Linked DNA regions of Paracoccus pantotrophus. The protein of the gene in region 1 interacts with the protein of each later gene in a pairwise test. Links are inferred from orthologs where the notes say so. Each region holds a gene or a part of one and is shown on either strand. Other genes may lie near its edges.

Region 1 (5,853 bases):
AGGGGTGGCGGTTCGCCGGCCGCACCCCACCGGTGCGGTCGAACAATTGCAGCAGATCGACGGGCTTGTAGGTGATCGTCGCCCCGTGGCGGGCGGCGATTTCCTCCAGCCGGTTGCCGGCGAGATAGCTCCAGGGGCTGGGGGTGCCGAAGTAATAGTCGATATGCGCCATGGTTTCGTCCTCGGGGTTTGCGGGCAGGCTAGCCCGGTGCTAAGCGGGGTGCAATCGCACGAATCCAGACAGGGAAAGCCCATGCCGGCCATGACCGAACCCAAGCTCATCGCGGGAAATGCGAACCGGCCTCTGGCCAATGCCATCGCCCGCCGCATGTCGATGCATCGCGGGATGAATGTCGCCCCCGTCGAGGCGCGGGTCGAGCGGTTCAACGACCAGGAGATCTTCGTCGAGGTCTATGAGAATGTCCGCGGCGAGGACATGTTCATCATCCAGCCGACCTCGAACCCGGCCAATGACAACCTGATGGAACTGCTGATCATGACGGATGCGCTCAAGCGTTCGTCGGCGGCGCGCATCACCGCGGTCATCCCCTATTTCGGCTATGCGCGCCAGGATCGCCGCGCCAAGGCCCGCACGCCGATCAGCGCCAAGCTGGTCGCCAACCTGCTGACCGAGGCGGGCGTGGACCGGGTGCTGACGCTGGACCTGCATGCGGCGCAGATCCAGGGCTTCTTCGACATCCCGGTGGACAATCTCTATGCCGCGCCGGTCTTTGCGCTGGACATCAAGCATCACTTCCGCGAGCGGCTGTCCGATCTGATGGTGATCTCGCCCGACGTGGGCGGGGTGGCGCGGGCGCGGGAGCTGGCGCAGCGCATCGGCGCGCCGCTGGCCATCGTCGACAAGCGCCGCGAGAAGCCGGGTGAGGTGGCCGAGATGACGGTGATCGGCGACGTGACCGGCAAGACCTGCATCATCGTCGACGACATCTGCGACACCGCCGGCACGCTCTGCAAGGCGGCGCAGGTGCTGACCGAGCACGGCGCGACCGAGGTGCATGCCTATATCACCCACGGCGTCCTTTCCGGCCCGGCGGTCGAGCGGGTGCAGGCCTCGGTGATGAAATCGCTGGTGATCACCGATTCCATCGAACCGACCGAGAAGGTGAAGGCCGCCTCGAACATCCGCATCGTGCCGACGGCGCCGATGTTCGCCCAGGCGATTCTGAACATCTGGAACGGCACTTCGGTCAGCTCGCTGTTCGAGGTGGACACGCTGGGCCCGATCTACGAAGGGCTCTATTCCGGCTTCTGATCGCCGGCGACGCAAAGGCAAGGCCCCGATCCGCCGGACCGGGGCCTTTCTCGTGCTTTCAAGGCTTTAAAGAAAGCGCGGGAACTCGATCTTCGGGCAGCGATCCTCGATCACCGTCAGGCCGCGGGCGCGGGCGCGGCCGGCCGCCTGCGGATGGCGGATGCCCAATTGCATCCAGATCGTGTCCAGCCTGGGCAGATGCGCCAGCGCCTGGTCGACGATGGCGGGCACGGCCTCGGCCCGACGGAAGATGTCCACCATGTCCACCGCCTGCTCGGGCGGAATCGCGCGCAGGTCGGGATAGACCCGCTCGTCCAGGATGGTGCCGCCCGCATGGCCCGGATTGACCGGAATGATGCGATAGCCCTGCGATTTCAGGTAACGGGCCACGCCCCAGGATGGTCGCGCCTCGTTCGGCGACAGGCCCACGATGGCAATGCAGCGCACCGTGCGGGCGATGCGCGCAATGTCGTCGTCGACCGGCGAGGTGCCGATGTCGCGAAGTACTGCCAGGTTCATCTGACCTCCCCCAGATCTCAACCGAAAGTGGCATGGAAAAAGCGCCCGGTCCAGAGGTCTGGCCGGGCGCAAGTCGCGGAACGAGGGACAGTGATCTGAACATGACCGTTCCGTGGTCATGTTCGATAAATAAATGGGAACCGTGGCTAAAAAGTTCCACCCGGCTCGCAAAAAAGTGAAATTTCACGGATTCATGCGTGCCCAGACGGCCTTGGCGCGCATCAGGATTTGCTGCGGATCGGCAAGAAGCCGCTCACGCGCCTGCTCGGAGCGCAGGAAATAGGTGCGCTGGCCGATCACCACGAAATGGCGCGGATTGCCGGGTTCGGATCGGCCTTCGGACAGGGCCAGGACGCAAAGCCCGCCAAGGCCTGGGGCATAAGCCTTTGGATTAGCCTCGAAAAGATTGCGGTTCTGTTCGCTGGCGAAATGCCAGGCCTGGCCGCGCCAGACCGTGACCAGGTCGGTGCGCCCCGGTACCGCGGCATTTTCCGTGCCATAGGAGACCGGGTCCATGCCGTCCAATGCCCAATCCTGCGCCATCGCCGCCGGAACGGGCAGGGCAAGCATCAGGCTGGCGAGAATCGGACGAATCATGGCGCGTGGGGGGTTGGTGGAACTGCTTTCGATCTGGCAAATCGGTTGGCGATTCTCAACCGGGGCGGGCGGGTTCTAGCGCCGATGTGAAGGCTGGGCTCAACTCTGTGAAGCCGCGTAAAGCGCCACCGCCGCCGCGTTCGAGACGTTGAGCGAGCCGAAATCTGCCGCGAAGGGGATGCGCAGGATGCGGTCGCAGGTCTCGCGCGTGCGTTCGCGCAGGCCGGGCCCCTCGGCGCCCAGGACCAGGCAGATCGCCCGGCCCGAGAGTTCCGCCAGCGCCTGCGGCAGGGTCTCCGTGCCGGTGCCGTCCAGGCCCAGCACGACATAGCCCATGGATTGCAGCTCGATCAGCGTATCGGCCAGGTTGACGACGCGCAGATAGGGCTGCCGCTCCAGCGCGCCCGAGGCAGTTTTGGCCAGCGCCCCGGTCTCGGGCGCGGAATGGCGCGCCGGCGCGATGACCGCGCGCGCGCCAAAGACCTCGGCCGAGCGCAGGATGGCGCCGACGTTATGCGGGTCCGTCACCCGGTCCAGCGCCACCAGCAGCGGCCGGCCCGGCCCGGTAAGCGCCAGGTCGGCCAGGCTATCCCATTTCAGCGGCTTGACCTCTAGCGCCGCGCCCTGATGGACGCTTTCCGGCGACAGTGGCACCGTTCGGTCGAAGACGCGGGCGTCGATGATCTCCGGTGCGAGATCGGCGGGCAGGGGGCCCAGCCGGTCCAGCGCGTTGCGCGTCACCACCAGCCGCAGCTTGTCGCGGCGGGGATTGGCCAGGGCGTCGCGCACCGCATGCAGGCCGAACAACCAGACCGTTTCGGCCGCGGCGGCGCGGCGGGCGCGTTCCTTGTCGATGACCCAGGCGGGTTTCTTGGATTTCTGTGGTTTCTCGGCCATGTCGCATTCCCGGTTGCTGTTTCGACTGCGCAGAAAACGCGGCCGAATGCAACCTTCGCGGCGGGTTGGCATGGTGCGCAAGGAAGTGCGACTTTTCGGCGGTTCCCTGCTTGACGCCCCCGGACGGTCGGGATAATCACCGCTTCACGCCGAAAGCGTTCGGCGGGCGACGTGCTGCAAGGTGCGGCAGCGGACTGTAACTCCGCCGGGGAGACCCATGCCTGGTTCGATTCCAGGGTCGCCCACCACTTCTTCTGAAAACTGAACAAAATCAACGAAGTGGTGTCCCGCATTCGTGCAATGCGGCAGCATGCAAATCAATAGGTTATGACGCAGGTGTCCCGCAGTTTTGCGGCTTGCCCCCTGCGCAAAAGAAAACCGTCGGAGGAGCTGGCACTCCATCCGACGGCACTGTCAAAGGTCTTCTGTCCAAAGATTATGTCACAGCTTCCCGCCGCGCAACCCCGTGGGGAGGTGCAGCATGAGCTGGAAGGTCGCGAATCTTTGCGCCGGGCGGCGCTTCGGCAGTCCGGTCCGAAAGCAGATCATCATGTTTCTGGCCGACAAGGCCAGCGATGACGGATCGGGCATCTGGTGCTCCAAGGGGACGATCCAGCGGCACACCGAGCTTGGCGAAACCACCGTCAAGCGCACCATCAACGAGTTCCTGAACGAAGGCATCCTGATCGAAACCGGCCGCCGCGCGTGCAAGAACGGTTTTACCGTCGTCTATCGCATTTCCCTTGCCGCCGTCCGCACCCTGGAGGGCATTGCCGAGCCCGATGATGAGACGGGGTCCACAGAGGACGGGGTCTGCCGTGAACCCGGAACGGGGTCCGCTGCGGACCCGGTACCCCGTCCACAGCGGACCCCAAACCTTCCTGAAACCATCCATAAACCACCTTCGCGTGCGCGTGCACGCGAGGCGGCGACGGAATCTGTGGAGATACTGAAGGCCTATCCCGCCGACCGATGTCGCAACGAAACGACCTGCCTGCATCACGTCGAGGCTGCCATGCAGAAGGTCGGGCCTGAAAAGCTTCTCTCGGCTGTAAAGCGCTATGCGCTGGAGACCGCAGGCTATACGCGCTCAAAGGTCTGCTTCTCGGATAACTGGTTCAAGATGGGTCGCTGGCGCGATTACATCGAGGACGAGCCGGAACCGCCTCAGGAACCGACCCCGGTGCACGCGGCCAAAACTGCCGACTGGATCAAATCCCGTCATCCCCTGTGCCGAACCCTGAGCGTCGGGCAGGTCCGCATGGCGCTGGACCTAGAGCTGGTTTCCCGCAGCGAAGTGCGCGCCGCAGGCTTCAGCGAGGGATTGCGTTATGTCTGATCGCGGCGGGAAATCAATCTTCGCGCATAAGCAGACCTATTCGCGCAAGGGTAACAGCAAGAGCCGGTCCGTCAGCGAGATTGCAGACGAGGCGGAGCGGTTGGACGGGGCCTGCCCGCATGTCGCGAACCCGCAGTCGCCCACCATCCTCGAAGGTATCCGGCCCTCGGAGGTGGTCGAGGTCATCGAGCAGCGTATCGCCGAACAGAACACGCTGCTGCGTCAACTGCGCAAGGAGCAGCCGGACCGGAAGGAGGCGCTGCGCGGCATCCGCAGTGACACCCATGTGCTGATCGCCAGCGTGTTCAGCTTTCCCGATCCGGTCGAGGACATGGACCAGGCCGATTACCTGCGCTGGCGCAGGGACGTGATCGCCTTTGCCAAGGCCGATGCGGTTCGGAACAAGGCCGAAGTGCTGAGCATCATCGAGCATCTCGATGAAGCCCACCCACATGTGCATGTGCTGGCGGTGCCCCTATGTGCAGAGGGCAATATGCGCATGGACGCCAAGCGCTGCCATGAAGGTCATCGCGAGCAGGACCGGCACAAGGATCACGGCTGGTCCGGCTCGCCGTCGCGCAGCTACAAGCAGGCGATGCGCGGCTGGCAGGACCGCTATCATGCCGAGGTCGGCGCGAAGCATGCGCAGGCCCGGACGGGGCCGCGCCGCCGCCGTCTGGACCGGGCTGCGTGGAAGGCCGAGCAGGAGCGGCTGAAGGCGCAGAAGGAGGCAGAGATTGCCATTTTGCGCGCCGAAGAGGCTCGTCGCCTTGCCGACGAGGAAGAGCGCCGCCGCGACCTGGTCATGCAGGACACGGTCGCCAGCCGACTTCAGGAGGCCGAGGCGGTGCATGCCATCGCGACCGGCGGGCTGATCGCCGCCATCCGGCAGATCGATCCCGACCCGGTGCTGCTGAAGCGTCTGGAGACGCCAGGCGAGATGGGCGCCTGGACGCATCACGATGCAGATCGCAACCGCGAGATGCACAGCGCGCTGGCGCCGGTGCTCAGCGACGGATTGGAGGCCCTGCGCCAGCCACCGGCAGGACCGGGGCTGCTCGGAGGGCTCACTGGTTTCCTGCGCGGCCTGGCTGGCTGGGTCAATCGTCTCGCCGATGCCAGCCCGCGCTGGCTGAAGTGGCCCGAAACGGTGGCCTATATCGCGAACGGGGCGCGGGAAGCCTTCGGGACGCCCTATGCCGCCTCGACCCTGGCCGGGGTCATCGAA
Region 2 (4,511 bases), on another replicon or contig:
CCTCTGGCTGGCACGGGGCGCTTAGCCCTGGCGCGACCCGCCACCGGCGCCGGGACATTGGCAGACGGTCCGCACCTGGTTCCGGCGGTGGACCGCGCCGAGGCATGGGAACGGCTTTTCAAGGCGTTGGGCGCCGGTCCCGCTTCCGAATGGGTGCTGATCGAGGCGACGATCTCGAAGGTCCATGCCGACGCGACCTCGCAGAAGGGGGCTTGAGGCCCACGCCATCGGCCGGTCCCGCGGCGGGCTGACGACGCAACCCCATGCGGCCGCGGACGCGTTCGGCCGGCCGATCCGGGTCACGATCACGCCCGGCCACTGGGCCGACAGCCCGCAGGCGAAAGGGCTGATCTGCGGCCTCACCGGCATCGGCCATGTCATCGCAGATATCGGATGCGACACCGATGCCCTGTGCCGGTTCATCGCCGAGGAGATGCGGGCCACCGCCCAGATCAAGCCCAACCACAGCCGGACCAACGCTTCCGACGCATCGCCCTTGGAAGCGAGAAGATCGTCGGATCCTTCAAAGCCTTCACAGACCGCGCATGCGCCATGGCCTGGATCAATCAAATGAAGACGTCGTCTAGAGCGAATTTGACGAACACCGGGTCGCTTTGAGGATTCACGCGATGAACAATGTCTGATTCACTGCTCCTGTGATTTGCCAGGAGGAGATGATGACGAGGAGCCTGAGACGAGGAGCCTGAGCGGAGACCTTCGCGGTCGGGTAATTGCAGCGATCGAAGATGGGGTTTCGACGCGGGAGGCGGCACGACGCTTCCGCATCGGCATCTCGACGGCCGGGGCCTGGTATCGCCGCTATCGCGAGACCGGCGAGATGGAAGCGCGCAAGCAGGGACAGCCGTCGCGCTCGAAGCTTGATACGCACGCGGCCTTCATTCCGGGCCTCATCGAGAAGACACCGGACATCACTCTTGCTGAGATCGGCGAGCGCCTTGCTGGCGAGCGCGGCGTGCGGGTGGCGCCCTCGACGGTCTGGCTGTTTCTTGACCGGCGCGGCATCACATTCAAAAAAAGACGGCCAAAAAAAGACGGCGCATACCTCAGAGCAGCAGCGTCCCGATGTCTTGCGCCGCCGCATAGCCTGGTTCGACGGCCAGCTCGATCTCGATCCCGAGAGGCTCATCTTCATCGATGAGACCGCGGCATCCACGAAGATGGCGCGGCTGCGAGGACGAGCGCCATGTGGCGAGCGATGCCGGGCGCCCATTCCACACGGACATTGGAAGACCACCACCTTTACCGCGGGCCTGCGGCTATCTGGCATGGCGGCACCGATGCTCTGCTCGATGGGCCAATGAACGGACCAGCCTTCCTCGCCTATGCCGAGCAGGTGCTCGCACCCGAGCTGCGCCCCGGCGACGTCGTGGTCATGGATGTCGTGGTCATGGATAATCTGCCCGCCCACAAGATCAGCGGCGTGCGCGACGCCATCGAAAAAGTTGGAGCACGGCTCCTGTTCCGCCCGCCATACTCGCCGGACTTCAACCCCATCGAGATGGCTTTCTCCAAGCTCAAGGCACTGCTCAGAAAGGTCGCTACCAGAACCGTTGACGATCTCTGGTCAGCCGTCGCCGACTGTCTATCCGCCTTCACCCCCGAGGAATGCCGGAACTACTTCGAGCCCGCCGGATATGACCCGGACTAAGTCGAATCCGCGCTAGCCCATGGTGTCCCGCAGCTTCATCGCGACATACCAGGTGATCGGCAAGGCGATGACCGCGCCCCCGGCGGCAGCCAGGAGAATGGCGCGCAGATCGTAAAATCCCATCGCCAGGACGATGATCACGCCGATCCCGGCAAGCGTGGTCAGGCTGATCGACAGCAGAATCATGAAAAGTCGGGTCATTTCCATCCTCGGACAATTGCCACATCGTAAGGGCACATTTCGAGGCGGCAGGCTTTGATAGGGATCAAAGCGGCCAGGCCCGGCCGGACAGGGGACCAAGGCAGACCCGCGGGCAACAGCGCGATTCCGCGGGGAAACCCGCCCGGCGTACCGGCCTTCCTGCGGCGATCCGCCTCACGCGGGAATGGTGCGGGTGGAGGGACTTGAACCCCCACGCCTTGCGGCGCCAGAACCTAAATCTGGTGCGTCTGCCAATTTCGCCACACCCGCAACGGCGCGTTCTCTAGCAAAGCCGCGCTTCACATGCGAGCGGTAATTTCATCCCCCCGGCCGGCGCAGCACCGCGGGCAGCGCCTCGGGCAGGTCGTCGGCGATCAGGCCGGGGCCGACATGGCGCGCGGCCCTGGCATGGACCAGCGTGCCCAGGCTGGCGGCGTCCAGCGCCGGCAGGCCGCGGGCCAGCAGGCCGGCGATGATCCCGGCCAGCACGTCGCCGGCACCGGCGGTGGCAAGCCAGGGAACATCGAAGGCGGAATGGATGCGCGCGCGCCCGTCGGGGGCGGCGATCACCGTGTCGGGGCCCTTCAGCAGCACCACCGCGCCACAGCGCGCCGCAGCGTCGCGGGCGGCGTCGAGGCGCGAATAGAGCGGCCCGCGCATTTTCGCCAACGCCTCGCGATAAGCGGCCAGTTCCGCCAGGCGCCGCGCCATCCGCGCCGGATCGGAGGCCTGGTCGCGGCCACCCGCGGCGGGCGGACGCGGATGCTCGAGGCGCTCGGCAAGGTCGGGAAAGACGCGCCCGAATTCGCCCGCATGCGGGGTCAGCACGCAGTTTTCGTGCAAAAGCGCCATCAGGCCGGGGTCGCGCGACAGGGCGGTCAGCGCATCGGCATCCAGCACCGTCGCCCGCCCCGCGCCCAGGATCGCGGGCAGCAGCGCCGCCGCGCGCTCGACCCCGCAGCCGGGACCGATGCAGAGCGCGTTGACCCGCGGGTCGGCCAGCATGTCCCGCAGCGCGGCCGGATCGTCGACGCCTCGGCGCATCAGCGCATCGGGCGGGCCGGCATGCTCCGGCAGGGCCTCGGCCGGCGGCGCCAGCGTCACCAGCCCGGCACCGATACGCAGCGCGGCGCGGGCCGAGAGGCGCGCCGCCCCGCCCCTGGCCGGCCCCCCAGCGACGATCAGCGCATGGCCGTGGCTGAACTTGTGGCCGCTGCCGGCCTCCTGCTTGCGCAGCCAGGATGCCTGCCGGCGGGCGGCCATCGGGTACCGGCGCGAATCGGGAACGGCGAAACCGGGCCAGAGGGCCTCGACGGCGGGAAAGCGGGTGATGCTTGACGGGGTCGCGCCCTCGTTCGGCTGGCGGATCCGCCACGCCGCCAGGCCGATATCGGCGATGACCAGCTCGCCGCAGCATTCCGGCCCGCGCTCCAGCAGGTGCCCCGGCTTGGGGCTGTCGAAGGCGACGGTCAGGCGGGCGCGCAGGTCGAAATCGCCGGGCTCGCGCGGCCGGCCGGGAAAGGCGCCGCTGTCCAGGCACAGCCCGCTGGGGCAGTCCACCGCCACCAGCCGCTCGCGGAAGAACGCCCAATCCCCACCCGAACCGCCCAGATAGTCCAGGATCGCGGCAATCTCGCCCTCGGGCGGGCGGGTGAGACCGGTGCCGAAGACCGCATCCACATAGACATCCGCATCGGGCCCGGCGCGCAGGGCGTCCTGGGTCAGGGGCAGGACGGGGCCCAGCGCCTGCCATTCGGCCTTCATCCGCGCCGCATCCGGCCCCGGCCGGTTTTCCATCCCCAGCACCCGCACCTGCCAGCCCGCCTGGTGCAAAAGCCGCGCCACCACATAGCCGTCGCCGCCGTTGTTGCCCGGTCCGCACAGCACCGCCACCAGGCCCGGCCTGGCCCAGCGCAGCCGGATCTGGCCGGCGACGGCGCGGCCGGCGCGCTCCATCAGTTCCGCGCCCGTCACCTGCCCGCTGGCCATGGCGGCGGATTCGATGGCGCGCATTTGGGCGGTCGTCAGGATTTCGGTGCCGTGAAGCATGCTGTCTGCCTAAATTATAATCTTGCTGCACGAAATATGCGCATATCGGCCGGGCAGATGCGATCCGCCGCGCGATCCGGGCCCTGCCCCATTTACCCGCATCATCAAACCCGCCAATCAGGTCGCAGGCAAGTCGCGAGAGAAGGATCAGGCGATGAAGAAAGTCGAAGCCATCATCAAGCCCTTCAAACTGGACGATGTGAAAGAGGCGCTTCAGGAAGTCGGCGTCCAGGGTCTCTCGGTCACCGAGGTCAAGGGCTTCGGCCGGCAGAAGGGCCATACCGAACTTTATCGCGGCGCGGAGTATGTCGTGGACTTCCTGCCCAAGGTGAAGATCGAGATGGTGCTGCCCGACGACCTGGTCGAGGCCGCCGTCGATGCCATCGTCTCGGCCGCGCGCACCGAGAAGATCGGCGACGGCAAGATCTTCATCATCCCGGTCGAACAGGCCATCCGCATCCGCACCGGCGAGACCGGCGACGACGCGGTCTGATCCCGCCCGACCCGCACAAAGAAACCGATGACCCTTGCCCCGCGGCGGCGCCGGGCAGACTGATGGAGGAAGGATCCCAATGACAGTCAAGGACGTTCT

What was found. Proteins that work in one complex are often made in the same cells at the same time.
Region 2: the proteins of rlmB (region 1) and ESD82_RS00405 interact in binary tests that used the Escherichia coli proteins (3 or more experiments, as listed by UniProt). The link is inferred for Paracoccus pantotrophus from one-to-one orthologs.

What each region holds. Positions count from the first base shown.
Region 1 is NZ_CP044426.1:1,298,434-1,304,286, reverse strand. The notes cover bases 1,388-4,132. They hold rlmB (23S rRNA (guanosine(2251)-2'-O)-methyltransferase RlmB), read right to left. Parts: upstream 3,287-4,132; coding sequence 2,489-3,286; downstream 1,388-2,488. Other genes in these bases: ESD82_RS16955 (hypothetical protein), read left to right, coding at 3,768-4,132; ESD82_RS16970 (YHS domain-containing (seleno)protein), read right to left, coding at 1,976-2,389; ESD82_RS16975 (CoA-binding protein), read right to left, coding at 1,388-1,792. Outside these bases: ESD82_RS16985 (2-hydroxychromene-2-carboxylate isomerase), read right to left, coding at 1-172; ESD82_RS16980 (ribose-phosphate pyrophosphokinase), read left to right, coding at 254-1,273; more of ESD82_RS16975, read right to left, coding at 1,340-1,387; more of ESD82_RS16955, read left to right, coding at 4,133-4,625; ESD82_RS16950 (plasmid recombination protein), read left to right, coding at 4,618-5,853. UniProt on the Escherichia coli protein: Specifically methylates the ribose of guanosine 2251 in 23S rRNA.
Region 2 is NZ_CP044423.1:80,925-85,435, reverse strand. What follows is about bases 1,555-4,511. They hold ESD82_RS00405 (NAD(P)H-hydrate epimerase), read right to left. Parts: upstream 3,920-4,511; coding sequence 2,189-3,919; downstream 1,555-2,188. Other genes in these bases: glnA (type I glutamate--ammonia ligase), read left to right, coding at 4,492-4,511; ESD82_RS00400 (P-II family nitrogen regulator), read left to right, coding at 4,074-4,412; ESD82_RS00415 (hypothetical protein), read right to left, coding at 1,682-1,870. UniProt on the Escherichia coli protein: Bifunctional enzyme that catalyzes the epimerization of the S- and R-forms of NAD(P)HX and the dehydration of the S-form of NAD(P)HX at the expense of ADP, which is converted to AMP.